DNA from 3 places in the Robertmurraya mesotrionivorans genome. Region 2 is predicted to be linked to each of the others. Evidence: riboswitches for the same ligand, from Rfam matches in the RefSeq annotation. Region 2 holds a riboswitch; each other region holds the start of a gene.
What was found. Region 2 has a riboswitch for lysine ahead of ACRX5O_RS17565 (transporter substrate-binding domain-containing protein). Riboswitches for the same ligand answer to the same signal wherever they lie in the genome.
Positions count from the first base shown of each region.

Region 1: linked by a shared signal. The riboswitch ahead of ACRX5O_RS01025 (aspartate kinase) and the one ahead of ACRX5O_RS17565 (transporter substrate-binding domain-containing protein) in region 2 are both predicted to bind lysine.
Region 3: linked by a shared signal. The riboswitch ahead of ACRX5O_RS23815 (amino acid permease) and the one ahead of ACRX5O_RS17565 (transporter substrate-binding domain-containing protein) in region 2 are both predicted to bind lysine.

Region 1 covers NZ_JBPCCH010000001.1:204,224-211,322, forward strand. Annotated here, with positions in the region: gene trxA (thioredoxin) at 56-370, shown strand; gene uvrC (excinuclease ABC subunit UvrC) at 489-2,261, shown strand; lysine riboswitch at 2,326-2,506, shown strand; gene ACRX5O_RS01025 (aspartate kinase) at 2,622-3,851, shown strand; gene ACRX5O_RS01030 (YslB family protein) at 3,920-4,372, opposite strand; gene ACRX5O_RS01035 (succinate dehydrogenase cytochrome b558 subunit) at 4,701-5,309, shown strand; gene sdhA (succinate dehydrogenase flavoprotein subunit) at 5,379-7,099, shown strand, end outside.
Region 2 covers NZ_JBPCCH010000012.1:70,599-77,697, reverse strand. Annotated here, with positions in the region: gene ACRX5O_RS17585 (Gfo/Idh/MocA family oxidoreductase) at 1-147, opposite strand, end outside; gene ACRX5O_RS17580 (Gfo/Idh/MocA family protein) at 162-1,154, opposite strand; gene ACRX5O_RS17575 (amino acid ABC transporter ATP-binding protein) at 2,036-2,770, opposite strand; gene ACRX5O_RS17570 (amino acid ABC transporter permease) at 2,791-3,534, opposite strand; gene ACRX5O_RS17565 (transporter substrate-binding domain-containing protein) at 3,596-4,432, opposite strand; lysine riboswitch at 4,539-4,720, opposite strand; gene ACRX5O_RS17560 (hypothetical protein) at 4,973-5,095, opposite strand; gene ACRX5O_RS17555 (small acid-soluble spore protein H) at 5,340-5,519, shown strand; gene ACRX5O_RS17550 (VanZ family protein) at 5,584-5,991, opposite strand; gene ACRX5O_RS17545 (S8 family serine peptidase) at 6,218-7,099, shown strand, end outside.
Region 3 covers NZ_JBPCCH010000031.1:20,636-27,734, reverse strand. Annotated here, with positions in the region: gene desA (Delta(5) desaturase DesA) at 1-2, opposite strand, end outside; gene mscL (large conductance mechanosensitive channel protein MscL) at 261-650, shown strand; gene ACRX5O_RS23825 (DUF4395 domain-containing protein) at 789-1,220, shown strand; gene lepB (signal peptidase I) at 1,390-1,929, shown strand; lysine riboswitch at 2,010-2,188, shown strand; gene ACRX5O_RS23815 (amino acid permease) at 2,303-3,727, shown strand; gene ACRX5O_RS23810 (amino acid ABC transporter ATP-binding protein) at 4,129-4,872, opposite strand; gene ACRX5O_RS23805 (amino acid ABC transporter permease) at 4,891-5,574, opposite strand; gene ACRX5O_RS23800 (amino acid ABC transporter substrate-binding protein) at 5,589-6,377, opposite strand; gene ACRX5O_RS23795 (GntR family transcriptional regulator) at 6,531-7,099, opposite strand, start outside.

The sequences.
Region 1 (7,099 bases), on a different contig from region 2:
CTACTAAAAGCAATCGAGACATAATTCTCGAAGCAATACTTAAGGAGGCATGAAAATGGCTATTTCAAATGCTACAGATCAAAACTTTTCAACAGAAACTGGTACAGGCCTAGTACTTGCAGATTTTTGGGCTCCATGGTGTGGTCCATGTAAGATGATTGCTCCAGTTCTTCAAGAGCTTGATTCAGAAATGGGAGACAAAGTTAAAATCGTTAAAATCGATGTTGACGAAAACCAAGAAACTGCAGCAAAGTTTGGAGTTATGAGCATTCCAACACTTCTTATCATGAAAGATGGAGAAGTAATTGATAAAGTTGTCGGCTTCCAACCGAAAGAAGCTTTAGAAGAGCGCTTAAACTCTCATCTATAAAATGCGTAAACCACTCGTTTCTGAGTGGTTTTTTCTTTTCCAGTTGGCTCCTACTATATATCCCCTCAAAAAAACTTTATAATACAATCAGAGTGTTTTGTAGTTGGAGGTGTACCTTTTGAATGAGATGATAAAAAATAAACTTGCCTTATTAACTGATCAACCTGGATGTTATTTGATGAAGGATCGGCAAGGGACAATTATATATGTTGGTAAAGCGAAAGTATTAAAAAATCGTGTCAGGTCGTACTTTACTGGGTCTCACGATGGAAAAACGCAAAGGCTTGTTTCTGAAATAGAGGATTTCGAATATATCGTTACATCGTCCAATATTGAAGCACTAATTTTAGAGTTAAATTTAATAAAGAAACATGATCCTAAGTACAATGTGATGTTAAAGGACGATAAAACGTATCCTTTTATTAAGTTAACTGCAGAAAGGCATCCACGCCTGATTACAACCCGTAAGGTGAAAAAGGACAAAGGGAAATATTTTGGTCCGTACCCGAATGTGTCTGCTGCGAACGAAACCAAAAAGCTTTTGGATCGAATTTATCCTTTAAGAAAATGCTCAACATTGCCTGATAGAGTATGCTTATATTATCATCTTGGCCAATGTCTGGCTCCTTGTGTGAAGGAAGTAAAAGAATCGACCTACAAAGAACTTGTAGAAGAAATTACAAAGTTTTTAAATGGTGGTTACAAGGACATTAAAAAAGACCTTACACTTAAGATGCAAGCTGCTGCAGAAGAGCTTGATTTCGAAAGAGCAAAGGATTTCCGTGATAAAATAGCCCATATAGAAGCAACGATGGAAAAACAAAAAATGACAACAACAGATTTTACTGACCGAGATGTGTTCGGCTATTCGGTTGATAAAGGGTGGATGTGTGTTCAAGTATTTTTTGTTCGCCAAGGCAAGCTCATTGAGAGAGACATTTCCATGTTGCCTATTTACGGAGAAGCGGAAGAAGAGTTTTTAACGTTCTTAGGTCAATTTTACGATCAATCCAGTCATTTTAAACCAAAAGAGATTTTGTTACGTGATGAAGTAGACCTAGAATTGGCGGAACAACTCCTACAAACAAAGGTTTTGCAGCCTAAACGTGGACAGAAAAAGGACCTAGTAGAGTTAGCTACAAAAAATGCAAGCATTGCTTTAAAAGAAAAATTCTCACTCGTGGAGCGAGATGAAGAGAGAACGATAAAAGCAGTCGAGCAACTAGGAGAGCAGCTGGGAATCTATACCCCACACCGAATTGAAGCATTTGATAATTCAAATATCCAAGGAACAGACCCAGTATCGGCAATGGTTGTATTTATTGACGGAAAGCCAGCAAAAAGAGAGTATCGGAAATACAAGATTAAGTCTGTTAAGGGTCCTGATGATTATGAATCGATGAGGGAAGTCACAAGACGACGATATTCTCGTGTGCTTAAAGAAAATCTTCCACTTCCAGATCTGATTATGATAGACGGTGGAAAGGGCCATGTAGAAGCGGTAAGAGATATTTTGGAAAATGAACTTGGTCTAGACATTCCGATAACTGGACTAGTGAAAGATGATAAACATAGAACCTCACAGCTATTGTATGGGAAGCCATTAGCGGTCGTTCCGCTTGAACGGAATAGCCAGGAATTTTATTTGCTTCAAAGAATTCAAGACGAAGTACATCGATTTGCCATCACGTTTCACAGGCAACTTCGAGGAAAAACCGTGTTTCAGTCGATTTTGGATGACGTTCCGGGAATCGGTGAGAAAAGGAAGAAACAATTATTAAAAGCCTTTGGGTCGGTAAAAAAAATGAAGGAAGCAAACAAAGAGGACTTTTTATCTATTGGACTTCCACAAAATACAGTAGATCTGTTAATGAGAAAATTACAAGAATAGCATTGTCGTCACCAGAAGGCTGTGCTATAATTAGGAAAATTTTATATTAATCACTTAATTGTTAAGTGAAGGTAGAGGTGCGAGCACCAATAGTACCAGCTTTGAGAATGCTGAGATTCAATGAGAAGCTGAGAAAGGGGATGTTCGCCGAAGTGGATAGGTCTCTGAATTGCCATATCTGCTGGTCCTGTGTTGAATAAATACTGGATTGTCAAGACTGTATGTCTTGGAGAGCTATCTCACTGTGTATAAGTCCGTATTTATGTACGTTCATTCACGCAGCCATGAGATATCTCTCATGGCTTTTTTGTATTTTCAAAAATAGCCCATGAAAGAGATGAAAAGAAAGTAGGGGGAAATATGGGATTAGTTGTCCAAAAGTTTGGTGGTACTTCGGTAGGAAATGTAGATCGTATTAAGCATGTGGCCGATCGAGTAATTGAAGAAAAGATGCGTGGGAACGACGTAGTGGTCGTTGTGTCTGCGATGGGGAAAACAACAGACGAATTAGTGGGTCTAGCAAATCAAATCTCAAGTCGTCCAAATAAACGTGAAATGGATATGCTTCTTACGACAGGTGAGCAAGTGACCATCGCATTATTATCGATGGTGTTAATAGAAAAAGGCTATGAAGCAATATCCTTCACTGGTTGGCAAGCAGGAATTGAAACGGAGGCAGTTCATGGAAATGCCAGGATTCTACACATTAATACAACTAAAATCCAAACTGAGATACATAAAGGGAAAATAGTTGTCGTAGCCGGCTTTCAAGGAATTGCGATTGATGGAGCGGTGTCAACTCTTGGTAGAGGTGGATCCGATACAACAGCAGTGGCATTAGCAGCCGCACTGAAAGCTGATAAATGTGATATTTATACCGATGTAACAGGTGTATTTACAACAGATCCACGTTATGTGAAAGAGGCAAGAAAGCTTAAGGCTGTTTCTTACGATGAAATGTTAGAGTTAGCTAACTTAGGTGCGGGAGTGTTGCATCCAAGGGCCGTTGAATATGCAAAAAATTACGCAGTCCCACTTGAAGTACGGTCAAGTATGGAGCGAGAAAATGGAACGATAATTGAGGAGGAAGTATCAATGGAACAAAGCTTAGTTGTACGTGGGGTTGCCTTTGAAGATGAAATTACGAGAGTGAGTGTTTTAGGCCTACCAAATGGATTGACGAATCTGTCCACGATTTTCACCATCTTAGCAAAAAATCATTTGAACGTTGATATTATTATTCAAAGTATGACGAATGAATCAACGACAAATTTATCTTTTTCTATTAAAAGCACAGATTTGGAAGAAACCATGGCTGTTCTACAGGCTAATAAAGATTCCTTGAAATATGAAGGTATTGAAGCAGAGCCAAACCTTGCAAAAGTGTCGATTGTAGGTTCAGGGATGATTTCTAATCCTGGGGTTGCAGCAGAAATGTTTGAAGTGCTAGCCGCAGGGGGGATTCAGGTAAAGATGGTGAGTACCTCTGAAATTAAGGTTTCTACAGTAATAGAGGAAGCACAAATGCTGAAAGCAGTTGAAGCGCTTCACGAAGCATTTGAGTTGTCTGGAAAATCTGTTAAGGCATAAAACAATGACTTGAAGAAAAAAGATAAAACTAAAAAGCTTTCATAAAAAATATGAAAGCTTTTTACGTACTATTCAATAGAATCCTTTCTATCCCAACGTACAGTGAAGGAAACCTTAGCGAGCTTTTTCTTCGGGTGTTCATACGTTTCAGTAATTACTTGTTTTTGTTCTTCCATTTGTTGAGCCAAGAATCCTGCTTCCAATTGGAAGTGACAGTCTGGATACTCTTTAAAGCGATCTTTGATTAAATCACTCGATAATTCAAACTCAAGCTCATTCTTTTTTTCAGATTTAATTTGTAGTGTGCCCCAACCTGCCTGTTGGAAAAAAGTAATAATATCTTCGACCGACTGCAAAGGGTACTTTCTGGCTAAAGCCTTACCTGCCCAGTATAAAATAGAAGCTGTTTCTCTTCCAAGAATGTCTGGAAGAAGCACTTCTCTTAGTAATTCATATCCAAAGGCTGGAACAAGTGCAGGATCTGTGGCCGAAATAGGTTGTTCTAATTTCAATTCACTCAAAACATGTCCCCCACTTTCTATTATTCTATTATATACATTTTCCGGGGAAATACGCATGAAAACAAAAAAAACTGATTTAAAAAATTTTTACATTAATTGTTATATCAATATAAAAGAAAGCGCAGTAAAATGTTTATACATAAGCATCAAGAGTAATATCAATATATTAAAAATATTTTGTATATATAGAGCATTTTATGTATCCGTTTTCTTGACGCTCTTTCATGTTGGGAGTAAAATGAACATGTCACATAATTGTAAAAATTATTGTAAAAAAAACGGATATTATTTTAGTGATTCCGTTTAATTTTTAAGGGGGGTAAAGTTCATGGCAGGAAACCGAGAGTTTTTTTATCGAAGATTACACTCGCTGCTTGGAGTCATTCCAGTTGGTCTATTTCTTGTGCAGCACCTTGTAGTCAATCATTTTGCAACTGGGGGGGAAGAATCATTTAACAAAGCGTCTCATTTTATGGAGAGTTTGCCGTTTCGATATGTATTAGAAACGTTCGTGATTTTTTTACCTTTATTATTCCATGCAATTTACGGGCTTTATATTGCGTTTACAGCAAAAAATAATACGAGTAATTATGGGTTTTTCCGCAATTGGATGTTCATGCTTCAGCGTATATCCGGAGTAGTAACACTAGTATTCGTAACATGGCATGTGTGGGAAACAAGAATTGCAGCAGCATTTGGTGCAGAGGTTAACTTCAATATGATGGAAAGCATTCTTTCGAATCCATTTATGCTCTGGTTCTATATCATCGGTGTAATTTCAACCACCTTCCACTTTGCAAATGGACTATGGTCTTTCTTTGTAAGTTGGGGAATTACTGTTACACCACGTTCTCAACTTATTTCTACTTATGTTACATTAGGGGTTTTTATCGCCCTATCCATAGTTGGTGTGCGCGCTATTATTGCATTCATTTAATTTAATAGGTTCTAATTTTTATAGAAACGAACGGGATATACTTTGATATTAGTTAGGGAGTGACTCACGATGGGTAAAGGAAAGGTGATCGTAGTCGGCGGCGGTCTAGCTGGCTTAATGGCAACAATTAAAGTTGCGGAAGCAGGAAGTCCGGTCGAATTATTTTCATTAGTTCCAGTAAAACGTTCGCACTCTGTTTGTGCCCAAGGTGGTATTAACGGAGCGGTAAATACAAAAGGTGAAGGTGACTCTCCATGGGAGCACTTTGATGATACAGTATACGGCGGTGACTTTTTAGCGAATCAACCACCAGTTAAAGCGATGACAGAAGCTGCACCAGGAATTATTCATTTGCTTGATCGTATGGGCGTTATGTTCAACCGTACACCAGAAGGGCTTTTGGACTTCCGTCGTTTTGGTGGAACACAGCATCACCGTACCGCTTTTGCTGGTGCGACAACAGGGCAACAACTTTTATATGCACTAGATGAGCAAGTACGTCGCCACGAAGTAGCTGGTTTAGTTACTAAATATGAGGGATGGGAATTTCTCGGGTCTGTTATTGATGATGAAGGGGTTTGCCGAGGGATTGTTGCTCAGAATCTCACATCAATGGAGATTAAGTCATTTGCAGCAGACGCTGTAATTTTGGCTACGGGTGGTCCTGGGATTATCTTTGGTAAGTCAACAAACTCAGTAATTAACACGGGCTCAGCAGCGTCCATTGCATACCAACAAGGTGTGTACTATGCAAATGGAGAGTTCATTCAAATTCATCCAACTGCGATTCCTGGGGACGATAAATTGAGACTTATGAGTGAATCCGCTCGTGGGGAAGGTGGACGAGTTTGGACGTACAAGGATGGAAAGCCATGGTATTTCTTAGAAGAGAAGTATCCAGCTTACGGAAATCTTGTCCCACGTGATATCGCCACTCGTGAAATCTTTCACGTCTGTGTTGACTTGAAGCTTGGTATTAATGGGGAAAACATGGTTTATCTGGATCTTTCTCACAAAGATCCAAAGGAACTAGACATTAAGCTCGGTGGTATTATCGAAATCTATGAAAAATTTATGGGTGACGACCCACGAAAAGTTCCTATGAAGATCTTCCCTGCTGTCCACTATTCAATGGGTGGTCTTTGGGTAGATTATGATCAAATGACAAATATTCCTGGGTTATTTGCTGCTGGAGAGTGTGATTATTCTCAACATGGAGCAAATCGCCTCGGTGCGAACTCCCTATTATCAGCTATTTATGGAGGAATGGTAGCTGGTCCGAAGGCGTTAGATTATATTAGCGGGTTAAGCAAAAACGTTGATTCTATTTCTTCTTCCGTCTTTGATCGTTATGTAAAAGAAGAAGAACAAAAGTGGAATAAGATCATGACATTAGATGGTAATGAAAATGCTTATGTTCTTCATAAAGAGCTTGGTGAGTGGATGACAGACAATGTAACAGTTGTTCGCCACAACGATAAACTATTAAAAACAGACGAAAAAATCGTAGAGCTACTAGAGCGCTATGAAAAAATTAATATTAACGATACAGCTAAGTGGAGCAACCAAGGAGCAATCTTTACACGTCAGCTTCAAAATATGCTTCAGCTAGCAAGAGTCATTACAATTGGTGCATACAACCGTAACGAAAGCCGCGGTGCCCACTATAAACCGGAATTCCCAGAGCGTAACGATGAGGAGTTTTTAAAGACAACAATGGCTCGATTCGTGGATGCGAAATCAGCACCACACTTCCATTATGAAGAGGTTGACACTGGGTTAATTGCTCC
Region 2 (7,099 bases):
TAACTCAGCTGCTACCCTTTGCGCCGATTCGAAGTTGACATCACATACAGATACTAGCTCTGCATTTCGGTTTTTAGCGACATTTACAGCATGCCAATACCCAAGTCTTCCGAGTCCAAATACTGCTGTACGAACCTTTTTAGCCATTATACATTTCCCCTTTAATCAATTTTTATCATCATAGAGTTATTTTGAAGCGATTGGTACGCCTTTTCTAGATAACGTGCCATTTCAAGCGAATGCTCTGCATTGTAATCAGGTTGTTTCGCCTGAAGAATGCAATCCTGAAAATGCTCGACCTGATTTAAATATTGATCGTCCTTCCATCTCTCAAAAAGAATGACATTTCCATCATGGTCTTTTACCGTGATTTTCCCAAATTGATCAACAGACACATCTGGGCGAAAAGCAGAGTCAACCGTGATCACTCCTTTTGGCCCGTAGATTTCATAACGATTAGTAAATGGAAGTTCCATTGAAGCTGTTACTTCTGCCGTTCTGTTTTGATCATCGATCATCACACATGTGGAGGTTGTATCAACGCCAAATTCCAAAGGAACTTTCCCACTCATTGATATTTTACTAGGCTTAAAACCAACGATTTGAGTGACTGCATGCAACCCATAACAACCCACGTCACGCATAGCTCCACCACCTAGTTCACTATTTAGGCGAATATCTCCGGTATCCTCTAGCATCCAGGAAAAGTGGGATTTCACATAACGGACGTCACCAATGATTCCAGACGAAAGTAATTCCTTTGCACGGGCATGTTGACGGTGGTATTGGTACATAAAGGCTTCCATGAAGATGACATCATTTTCTTCTGCTGCTTGTTTCATAGCCTGCATGTCATGCTCGGTAAGCGCAGCAGGTTTTTCAAGCAAGACATGCTTTCCATGCTGCATCGCTTTAATAGCCCATTCAGCATGAAGTGAGTTTGGTAGTGGAATATACACTGCATCAATGTTTTTGTCTTCTAACAATGTTTCGTATCGGCTGTATGTGACTGGAGCTTTGAATCGCTCCGCCTTTTCTTTGCTTTTCGAAGCAACCGCAAGTAATTCCGCCCTCTTTGATCGTCGTAGTGCTGGGACTAATTCATCATAGGCAATATTTGCTGCACTAAGAATTCCCCATTGGACATTCCTCATCTTCACTCCTCCTTTACAACTCATTTAATAGTTACAATAGTGGTTAAGCGCTTACTTTTTTTCATTCTATCTTAATAATTCAAAATATTCAACAATTATTGTTCGAGTTTTCTGAGTTATCGGTTATTCTCTTTTGACTCCTCACGCTATAGGTTTATCATCCGAACCTACTGATGAATAATGATTAGTAAACTCAAAGTAAGCACCATACAAAAGCCAATTGCCTATTATTACGGAATTCTGAATAAAAAGTTTGAAGAGCTTTATTTCGAAAAGTTATATGAAATGGGGTTTTGATGGAGTAGGCTTCTGGATTCCATGAGCACTTGAAAAAGGGCTAAACGGGAATCAGAGTATGGGTTTGGTTCCCGTGAACGCTTGAAAAAGAGCTGAACGGGCATCAAAGTATAGGTTTGGTTCCCTTGAGCACTTGAAAAAGAGCTAAACGGGAATCTAAGTAGGCGTTTGGTTCCCTTGAGCACTTGAAAAAGAGCTCAACGGGAATCTAAGTAGGGGTTTGGTTCCCTTGAGCACTTGAAAAAATGCTCGATGGGAATCTAAGTAGGCGTTTGGTTCCCTTGAGCACTTGAAAAAGAGCTCAACGGGAATCTAAGTAGGCGTTTGGTTCCCGTGAGCCCTTGAAAAAGAGCTCAACGGGAATCTAAGTAGACGTTTGGTTCCCTTGAGCTCTCGGAAATGAGTTGAACGGGCATCTAAGTATGGGTTTGGTTCCCGTGACCGCTTGAAAAAGAGTTGAACGGGAATCAAAGTATGGGTTACGTTCCTTGAGCACCTGGAAATGATGAAAAAAACCTCCAATTGCTCTCTAGTAGGTAACAATTGGAGGTCTAGTTCAACCTTAAACCGTATAATAATTGCGATTAATTTAACGTACGCTTCAGGAATTCTCTTGTGCGTTCTTGTGTTGGATTAGAGAAAATTTGCTCTGGAGTGCCTTCTTCTGCAATCACTCCTTGGTTCATGAAGACCACTCGATCAGATACTTCTTTGGCAAATTCCATTTCATGCGTAACGATCAACATCGTAAGACCTGATTCTGCGAGTTCCTTCATGACTTTCAGAACTTCTCCTACCATTTCTGGGTCAAGAGCAGACGTTGGTTCATCAAATAACATCACATCTGGATCCATGGAGAGGGCTCTAGCAATTGCCACACGTTGCTTTTGACCACCGGACAGTTGCTTTGGCTTTGCGTTAATATATTTATCCATTCCAACAACTTTCAAGTACTTCATCGCTACTTTTTCGGCTTCTTCCTTGGAGCGTTTTAATACTTTCACTTGTCCTACCACACAGTTCATAAGAACGTTGTGATTGTTAAAAAGGTTAAATTGTTGGAATACCATACCTAAATGCTGTCGGTAGGCCGCTACATCATGCTTGTCATCCAATATATTTTCACCATGATAGATAATTTTTCCGCCGCTTGGTTTTTCTAAAAGATTCACACAACGAAGAAGAGTTGATTTACCAGAACCTGAGGAACCGATAATGGTGACTACTTCTCCTTTATTCACGGAAAAATTAATGTCTTTTAATACTTCATGAGTTCCAAAGGATTTGTTTAAATGCTGTATATCGATAATCTTTTCCATAGTCTCTCCTCCTTCTCTCATTATTTTTGAGCTACTTCTACTTGTGCGTCGTTTCCAATAACCGTATAGCTGTCAGAGCCATCTAATTTCTTTTCAATATATAGCAAGATTCTTGTTACGATAAAAGTCATCACAAAATAAATTAGACATGCGACGAAGAAGGATTCAAAATATCTAAAGTTATTGCCTGAAATCGATTTGGTAACGAAAAATAATTCTGTCACGGAAATCACATTCAGAACGGACGTATCTTTAATATTAATAACAAATTGATTTCCTGTTGCAGGTAGAATATTTCGAATTACCTGTGGCAAAACCACATTCCACATCGTTTGTAGATGATTCATTCCGATCGCATGAGCGGCTTCAAACTGTCCTTTTTCAATCGAAACAATTCCACCACGAACAATCTCAGCCATATAGGCTCCTGTATTAATCGATACTACAAAAATAGCTGCCACAAACACATTCATATCTATACCAAATGCTAATGCGGATCCATAGAAAATAACCATTGCTTGTACAATCATCGGTGTTCCACGGAAAAACTCAATATATATAGAAAGGATTAGGTTAATCACTTTTAAAAGTATTTTTTTCGCACCACGTTCAGGTACGGGAATCGTTCGTATAACGCCTGCTAATAATCCTATCATTGCCCCAAAAATCGTTCCAATAAGAGCAATTAAAAGTGTTAAACCAGCACCACGAAGGAACATAGGCCAGTTTTCCGCGATGATTTTAATAACCCACTCAACACTCATCTTTTCTCCTCCTTACCGTATAAAACCGACTGTATGCATATATACAGCCGGTTTCTATATCTTATTTTGCTGCTGGTTGATTCTTAATAGCGGCATCCATGATGCTTGTTTGTTCTTCCTCTGAGATCCCTGCTAAAATTTCATTGATTTTTTCTGTTAAATCACTGTCTTTTTTCAAACCGACAGCGATCGCTGTATCATCTTCTGATGTTTCGAAACCATCTTCAAATTCAACCATCACATAGTTTTCATTTGCAGCTGATGCACTAACTCCTTCTGGACGTTCTGAAACGTATCCATCAATGATCCCTGATTCAAGAGCAACTCTCATTGCTGGGAAGTTGTCCATCGCCGTTTTCTTGTTTACACCTTCAATTTGATCAATTACATTGTAATGGAATGTATTTAACTGCGCTGTAATCTTCGCACCTTTGAAATCTTGGATAGAAGTAGCACCTTCATACTTGCTTCCTTTTTTCATAACCATAACTAGATTAGATTTATAGTAATTATCCGTAAAATCAATTGTTTCTTTACGCTCAGCTGTTGGTGACATTCCAGCTATAATGGCATCAATTTTACCTGATGTTAAAGCTGGTACTAGGCCATCCCACTCTGTTTTAACAATCACTAATTCTTTTCCTAATCCTTCAGCGACCTTCTTAGCGATTTCCACATCATATCCACCTGCATACTCTGCAGAACCATCAATTTTAACTCCACCGTTAGAATCGTCGTTCTGAGTCCAGTTAAAAGGAGCATAACCCGCTTCAAGACCAACCTTAAATGTTTTATCCTCTGATGATCCAGAATCAGAACCGTTACTTGTCCCGCATCCTGCTAATAGTAGAATAGATGAAACCAACAAAACTATGAATAATGATAACTTGTTTTTCATGAAGTCTCTCCCCCTGTTATTCTATGGTACTAAAACAACAAAAAACGACCTGAGATAAACTCAGGTCGCGTTATGCATAGTAGCCCAAAGTCCTCTCTTTTATCCCAAATGAGATAGCACAACTCAATAAACGGAACCGTTTATCGAGACAGTCCTGCAGCTCTTAACTACAGACCCAGCATGTAATACTGAGAATATTACAAACTTCGGCGACATTTCCTTCTCCTTAGCATCATTGCTTCTCAAACTCCACTAAAGACTGTTAAATATCGCGCCTCTACCCCACTGTTAAAAGTGAGGTCTTATTCAATTATCTTCTTATACTACAATACTATCTTTGAATTCGTCAACCGGGTTTTTATGGTAAAAATGTCCCACTAACGAATGCACCCTTTCAATCAAATAGCCCAAATCCTTTTTTTCGTTATCTTATAGGTTCCCATTTGAGTTTTGAAAACTGTTTTTCGGAGGCAGTTTGCTCGAGAAAAAAATTCAATCAAACGTTTGATTGAATTTTCCCGTTCTTATTTTCTACTTATTTTAGATGTTTACTGTTTTAACGTTACCTTTTTGTTCAATCACATAAACTAGTTCCTCGATAATATCGTTTAACTTCATCTGACTAGTATCTTTCCCTAATATAATCGTAGTTTTATAACACAATTTTTTCTCCTGTTCAGTCATTCATATCCCTCATCTCTAACATGGTCTTACACTCATTATTCCCTCTTTTTTTATTTATATTCATAGTTTCGAAGTTAAAATCATATAATCATTCACTTTTCTCTAATAAATAATAGAATAGTAAAGTGCTATTAATAATGCTTAAGTACGTTTCTTCACATAATTTGTTCCACTCTGGTAAATATTAAATATGTTGTTAATCAAAAAAGGAGGAAGACAAATTATGGACTCACAAAGGGCACAAGAAATATCGTCTTCATCGGTAATGACCAATGTAACTTATAACGGAAAGCAAATCTACATAGAACATGTGGATCAACAAAAAGGAATGGCCACTATTCATCCCCTAGATGAACCCAATAAAAAGCAAACTGTTTCTGTGACCAGTTTAATTGAACAATGAAATATTCAAACTGGTATAGGTATAGCCCATCATTTTTTTGATGGGCTATGTTTATTCTCTTAATTTACGCTTTTACCTGTATTTTAGAGCTTATCTGATTAGTAAGTTTAGCAATTATTATTGTAGTTAATCGGTAAAATAAATAACCTACAAAAACTCCTAAAACATTGAAGATTACCTCATCTATATCAGTTACATGACTAAACGCTCCAAGTTTAATTTCCCAAAACTGTAAAAACTCTATCAATATAGATACACATAAACCTAATAATATGATTTGCTTTCTCTTAAACTTTTTCCACAGGATAGGAACTAAATAACCCAAAGGCATCAACAATAACATATTTCCATCGATATTCTTTACAAGTAACCCAATCATAAACCAAGGGTCACCGTCATAAGCGACACCTATCTCAGCTTTTATAATAGTTAGTCTATTTACAATATCAATAGGTTTAATAATATATAACAAGCTATAAACACACTGCCAAACCACACATAAATAAATTGGCGCAAAACCTTTGTTACCTGGTAAATTAGTGAGTCGACTTCTAATTTCAATTAAAAAGATTATTCAGTCGATTTTCGTCATAATATTTAAAATTTCCAGCCCATCAACCGACAATCTTATTACAGAGGTTGTATTAAAATTAGTTTGTTCGTGGATCAAATTACTTTTACATAAAGGAGAAATGGGTATGAAAAAGAAACTAGCAATCCTATCAATTTGTTCTGCTCTATCATTTTCTTTATTGGTTGGTGTCGTGCCCAATAAAACGAAGGCAACCGCGGTGAATGAACATTACGTGATAGCGTATAAAGGTAAGTTGCCAGGTAATTACTCAGAGACCATCTTGAAGGCCGGAGGGAAAGTTGAAAGAGTAATTCCTGAAATTGGAGTTATTGAGGTTGCGTCATCTGATCCAACTTTTCTTTCGAATGTAAAAAAAGATACCAATATTCAGACTGCCGGCAGAGAACTTGAAGCGTACTTAGAAACTGATCCAGATAATAGAATAAATTTTACTCCTGGTACCCCTGATGGAGGCAAAGTGACATTAGATCCAAATGCAGACAGCTATTGGGACAAACAATGGGATATGCAACGTTTAACAAATGATGGTGATTCTTATAAGCTAAATGAGGGGAACGCCGAAACCGTCGTGGCTGTTATTGATACGGGAATTGACTTTAGCCATCCTGATTTGAAAGAGAATGCTGATCTTGAGGGATCAAAAACCTTTGTACCTGGAACAACAGATGCTTGGGATAAAAACGGTCATGGTACACATGTTGCTGGATCCATTGCTGCTAATGGAAAGGTTAAAGGAGTAGGACCAAATTTAACCGTCCGAGCTTATCGTGTTTTTGGTGCCTCAGGAGGAGCACAACAATCTTGGATTACTGACGCGATTGTCGCAGCAGCTAACGATGGTGTGGAAGTTATAAATATGTCGATTGGTGGCTGGCGTTGGATGGCTCATAACCTCGAAGATAAAGGTGACTCTGCTTCAATGGTTGCTTATCATCGTGCCGTTCAATATGCGACTCAAAAAGGAGTTACGGTAGTCGTATCCTCT
Region 3 (7,099 bases), on a different contig from region 2:
ATAAAAGCCTCCTACAAGGTTTTAAATTTATCTACTGTAATTGTAGTGTTTATGAGTAGGTCATGAAAAGGCATAAATGTATAGAGTAGGACATGACAAATGTCATGTTTCAAGAAAAATTTTAAAAGAAATTACTGGGAAATCCTTAAAAAATTCGAAAAAATGTAGACACATTGCTTTTCATGAGCATATTTTTACATACGTTCCCTATTTCAAGATATACTAGTCTGTATGTATACATTTGGATAGGAGGACATAAAATGTGGCAGGAATTTAAGAAGTTTGCTTTAAAAGGAAATGTGATTGACCTGGCTGTTGGGGTGGTAATTGGTGGGGCGTTTAGTAAAATTGTTAGTTCACTTGTAGACAATATCCTTATGCCGATTGTAGGACTCTTATTAGGGGGATTTGATTTTACAAAGCTAGAATATACATATGATGATGCAACGATTAAATATGGTCAATTCATACAAAATGTGGTTGATTTCTTTATTATTGCATTTTCCATTTTCCTATTTATAAGATTATTACAGAAGTTTAGAAAGAAGCAAGAAGTAAAATCGGAAGTAAAGGCACCAACAACAGAGGAAAAATTACTTTCAGAAATTCGTGATATCTTAAAGGAACAACAGCAACAAAAGGGTGTATAAAAAGAAGCGATTGCTATGAGGCAATCGTTTTTTTTGTCATTTTTTCGTTCTATTAGTGTCATGCTAATTTGTATACATATGCTTGGATATTAGGTAAAATAAATTACTAACTAATCCTATAGATAAGGTGTGATATAGATGCCATCTGAAGTTCGTACGATTCCAAAGCCACTAGTGCAAGTCAATCAGTCGATCATTGTACTCTCGGTTATCCTAACATGGGTTACAAATATGGAATGGATTTTATTAATTCCTCTACTTTCAGGTGTATGTGGAGTTATTTTTCGTAGTAATCCAATCATGGAGGTAGCGAAGCGGTTTTTAAAAAAGGAACCATCAAAGTATCTGCAAGAAGATTGGGAGCAGCAGCAGTTTAATCAAAAAATTGCCATACTATGCTTAGGGGTAGGTTTTATTGGGTTTGCCTTCAATCTGCCAGTGGTAGGGTATATATTTACGATACTAGTCGCGATTGCTGCGACCGTTGCCCTATTAGGTTTTTGTATCGGTTGCTTTATTCATTATCAGTGGAAAATGTATCAGTACAGAAAATTGAAGAGTCAACAATAGGGATAGGTAGGGGTCAGCACTAGTGCTGCCTTTTTTTTGGCTATTTCTATATTTTTGGAGAATTTTGTCATACGATTTATGGGCTGAAAGTGAGCTTTGCTAACCGAGGGTACTCAGTGATTATGATAAAATGTAAACAAGTTATTAAAGAAAAGAGGAGCAGAATAGGATGGGAGAAACTAAGAAGAGCCAAGAAATAATTAGCTGGGGTAAATCGGTGTTTATTGCTTTTGCTATCGTAGTCGTCGTTCGTACATTTGTCTTTGCTCCTTATATTGTGGATGGTGCCTCGATGGAACCCACGCTTCACGATCAAGAGAAAATATTTGTTAACAAAGTAAATACAGACAAAATTGAACGTGAGGACATTGTGATTATTAAAGGAGAAGGCGAAAATTACGTAAAAAGAATTATTGGCTTACCTGGAGATATGATCGAAATAAGGGAGGATCAGTTACTAATCAATGGTGTGGTTCACAGTGAAGAGTATTTAGAAAGTAATCGTGAGCAAGCTCATGAACAAGGTAGTGTGTTAACGGGGGATTATGGACCTACTCTCGTTCCGGAAGGGCATTATTTTGTATTGGGTGACAATCGACTTCGCAGTATGGACTCAAGAAACGGTCTTGGTTTTATTAAGAAGGAAAAGATTGTTGGAGTTAGTGAGTTTGTATTTTATCCATTTTCTGATGTTCGAGAGGTACAATAGCAATTAATGCCATTGACATAAAAACGTTCATGAATTATTCTAGTAAAGCATTTAAATTAAATATGATCCTCATCAGCTCAAGATGAGGTAGAGGTTGCGAAAAATATTAGTAGGTTGGATGAGAGCCAGAGAAGCTCAATGATTTCAGTTGAAAGGAATTTTCGCCGAAGCACTATAATTCTCTGACTATAGTAGCTGGGACTACATCGAATAGGTGTAGGACTGTCATAGCAAAAAGCTATGTTGAACTATCCATTTGCCTGATGCGGTTACTGTAAAACACACTGTACTCACGTTTTGGTGTGTTTTTTTATGTCTTTTAGGGACCTCTATTTTTGAGAGTTAAAGAATAATAATAGAAAGGAATATTATTATGGGGAAACAAACTAAGTTAGGTTTATGGATACTAACTGCATTAGTAGTTGGAAATATGGTAGGTTCGGGTATCTTTATGTTACCACGTTCACTGTCAGAAGCTGCAAGTCCAGCGGGAGTTATTCTCGCTTGGTTATTTACAGGAGCAGGAGTGCTTGTAACAGCGCTTGTGTTCGGGAATTTAGGAATGAGAAAGCCGAATTTAAATGGTGGACCACAAATTTATGCGAAAGAGCTTTTTAAGCCAAATTCTAGAGGCTCGGTTCTTTCCGGCTTCATGGCTACTTGGGGTTATTGGATTGGTAACTTAGCAGGAAATATTGCCATCATTACAACATTCGCTAGTTATTTATCAACGTTCTTTCCAATACTAACGAGTCAGGCTGAGTTATTTACAGTTGGTTCCTTTACTTTAAAGGTCGGAAATGCATTAACTTTTGCGGTTTGTTCGATTTTATTATGGGGAACACACTTCATTATTTTACGTGGGTTAGAAAATGCAGGGAAATTAAACTTCATTGCAACAGCTTCAAAAGTGGCAGGTTTCTTCATCTTCATTATTGTTGCCTTGTTTGCATTTGAGGCTTCCAATATGCTTCCTATGGTTGAGCCACGTTTCGATGAGAATGGTGCTTCGGTTGGGCTAATGGGTCAGATTAGCAATGCGGCGGTTGCTACTTTATGGGCGTTTATCGGTGTAGAATCCGCGGTTGTTTTTGCGGGACGTGCGAAAAAGCAAATTGACGTCAAGCGTGCAACGATTCTAGGGTTGTTCATTGCGTTAGCCATTTATATTGGAGTAAGTACATTAGTTATGGGCTTATTAAGCCAAGAGGCGTTAATTGCGTCAGACAAGCCATTAATTGATGCGATTGTCTCCGTGCTTGGACCTGTTTCTGGAAAAGTGTTAGCAGGTATTGGATTAATCAGCTTATTTGGATCCACCATTGGTTGGGTGATGCTAAGTGCAGAGGTTCCGTACCAAGCAGCCAAGCAAGGTCTGTTTTTACCTGCATTCTTAAAGGAAAACGAGAAGAGTATTCCGGTGTTATCAATGATAATAACAAACTCATTAGGACAGTTATTTATCTTCTCAACCATTTCAAATTCAATCTCTGCGGCCTTTGACTTTGTTATTTATATTGCAACCTTATCTTACCTGGTTCCTTACTTCATTGCAGCTGTATTCCAGTTAAAGCTAGTGATTACAGGTGAAACGTATGAAGGACAAGCAAGATCAAAAGTGATTGACGGTGTCATTGCTTTACTAGCTACTTTGTATTCGGTATGGGTAATCTATGCGGGTACAGCAGACATCAAAACATTTATGTTCGGTATGGCTCTTCTTGCAAGTGGAATCTTCTTCTACGGCCCAGTTGCCAGAGCGCACAGCAAAAAAACAAAAGCCAAAAAAGCAGCCTAACACCTATTGCGGTGACAGACACCACAAAAAGACAAATGAGGCCAAAGTGTCCACGGAGGGTGTCTGTCACCGCTCGTGGACAAAAAGGGGTAAAGTGTCCTTCTGGGAAGGACACTTTACCCCTTTTTATATGTCCAGCTTCAGCGACCAGCAACTAGTGTACTTCGATCTTCTCCCTACGATAAGTCAACATCGAATCGCTTCCGCTCTCCGTGTTGTCTAGCTCCAGCACCTAGCTCCTCGGGTCATAAGCCAAAGCCCTACAGAGGTCAGGACCTCTTTCGTTCTTCGTCTTATGCCTGTCGGAGCTGATCAAGGTGCTTCCGCTTTTCGGATTCCTTTATCTCAGTCGAAGCTCTCCAGTCCATACGTTGCTAAACGGGCGCTTCCGCTTTTCTTGTTTAGCGTGCTACTTTGTTAAGGAACTGCTGCGTTCTAGGGTTGGTTGAGAGGGTGAAGATTTCTTCTGGTGTTCCTTTTTCAGCTATGATTCCTTGATCCATGAATATGACTTGGTCTGCTACATCTCTAGCAAACTCCATTTCATGGGTAACAACAACCATCGTCATGCCTTCTTCAGCAAGATCCTTCATGACTTTTAATACTTCACCAACAAGCTCTGGATCGAGCGCAGAGGTTGGTTCGTCAAATAATAATACTTTCGGATCCATTGCCATCGCTCTTGCAATCCCGACGCGTTGCTGCTGGCCACCTGATAGTTGGTGAGGGTACATATCCGCACGATCGCTCAGTCCAACTTTGGCTAGTAAATCGAGAGAACGCTTTTTGGCCTCCGCTTTTGAGCGTTTTAAAACAACCACTTGGCCTTCCATTATATTCTCAACAACTGTTAAGTGTGGAAACAGGTTGTACGATTGAAATACCATTCCCGTTTGTTGACGAAAGGCGGTCATTTGAGTCGGTTTTAGCTTCGTTCCTGGTTGAAACTGAAGTTCTTTTTTCCCAATCGTAATCGCCCCTTGATTTGGAATTTCCAATAAATTAAGACATCGTAAAAGGGTCGTTTTCCCTGAACCAGATGGGCCAATAACAACAGCCGTTTTACCCTTTTCCACCTCTAAGTCAATTCCTTTTAAAACATCAATGTCTCCAAAGCTTTTATATAAATTTTCTAGTTTAATCATAGCCAATACTCTCCCTTCCTACTTTGCTACGCTGCGGTCAAAGCGACGTTCGAGCATGGATTGAGCATAGGACAGCACCGTACTGAACATTAAATAAATAAATGCTACTTCAATATAAAGCCAAAGAGGTTCGTACGTAGCTGCAGCCACCTGTTGCCCTTTTTGAAACATCTCTGTAACGGTGATCGTGGCCGCAAGGGAAGTGTCTTTTACAAGGCTGATAAAAGAGTTTCCAAGTGGTGGAACAGATACTCTTATCGCTTGTGGGAGGATGATTCGCCTCATGGCTTGTGCCCGAGTCATGCCAATGGAATAGGCTGCTTCCCATTGTCCTTTAGGAGTGGAAAGAATCGCTGCACGAATAATTTCCGAGCTATAAGCCCCTTTATTTAGGGTGAAACCAAGTACTGCTGCTGGAAATGGATCTAGCGTAATTCCCACACTTGGAAGACCATAAAATAGGATGAATAGTTGAACAAGTAACGGTGTACCCCGAAAAATCCAAACATAAAATTTAGCAATCGCAACGAGAGGCTTAATACCTGATATGCGAGCAATTGCTGTGAAAAAAGCTAATATAAGACCAAGTGTAAATGTGATCAGTGTTAATGGAACCGTAAAATATAAACCAGCTTTTAAAATAGGAAAAAAGGAATCGCTAAGGATTCCTATAATTCGTTCCGCTCTTTCATCTAAGACCATTTCAATTCAGTCCTTTACTTCAATACGTCTTCGCCAAACCATTTAGTTGAGATTTCAAGGTAGGTTCCGTCTTCGATCATGTCAGCTAATGCACCGTTAACCGCATCAACTAGCTCTTTGTTATCTTTACGGAATAAGAAGGCATTGCTTGTTACATCCGCTTCTTCATCCACCTTTTTAATCGCTAGGTCAGGACGTTGCTTTTTTAAATCCAGGTAAGAAAGATTATCGTTGATCGTTGCATCAATACGACCTGAAGTGATTAAATCAATTGCTTGGTTAAATCCATCCACCACGGTGTTTGTTGCTCCATGTGCTTCTGCAATTTTGCGGTAGTTACTGTCTAATGATTGTCCTACTTTTTTTCCATTCAGATCTTCAAATGTTTTAATGTCTTCGTTTGCTTCACCAACAACAAGAACCGCTTTTGAAGAAATATAAGGTTCAGACATATCATATTTCTCGAGGCGATCTTCGCGAATAGCTACTTGGTTAGCAACCATGTCATAACGCTTGGCATCTAGTCCAGCAATCATTCCGTCCCATTTTGTTTCTACGAAAACAGGCTTAATATCAAGGCGCTTGAATACTTCTTCAGCAATCTCAATGTCAAACCCAGTTAGTTTTCCTGACTCGTCATGGAAAGTAAACGGTGCATAAGTACCTTCTGTACCGATTGTAATTTCACCTTTTTCTTTAATCTCTTCGTATAAGTTTGCTGCTGTTTCTTCTTCCTTTGCTCCACAAGCTGTTAAAGCTAGAGAAAGAAGGAGAGTGAACAGCACGAATAATAATTTCTTCATGTTTAAACCCCCACTAAGTTTATCGGATTAATTTAAAAACTATCTTAGGTTAATATTTTATTTGATATATGTCAAACATTTATTCTTATCTTTCACAGAAATGTAACTTATATGTAGGAAAAGAAATAGAACAGACCCGTTTAGCCAGTTCCATTAAATCATGTCTTCATGAGTGATTTTCCAGTGCTCATTTTTTATCAGCTGTTCTAGTTTATCTGTATCTTTGTCTCTAAAATGTTTAACTATTTTTGCATGTTGCTCGTTCATTTGTGTTAGTACAGAGAATAGCTTATCTTCGTCCTTACTTAAGTAAATCTGTCTAACAAAACTATTTTGTAACGATTGCAGCAGTTCGATTAATGTTTCATTATTGCATTTCTCAATATAAACCTGATGAAATTCGTTTTGATATTTTTGATAATCAGAATAATTTCGTTGAGAGATCGCTTGGTCAATTTTTTTGACCATCTCTTCCATCTTCTGTAAGTCTTCATCCGTAAGAAGCTGTAGGGATAAAGATGCTGCTAAAGCGTCAAGTACAGCAACTACTTGGAAAACATCAAGCTTGGTTTTTATCGTAAGTTCTTTTACGATAAATCCTTTTCGAGGGAAAAATTCAAGTAAGTTTTCGGATGCAAGCTGTATTAAAGCTTCTCTTACAGGAGTTCTACTCACTTCCAATTGATCTGCTAGGGCTACTTCATTTATTTTTTGATTAGGAA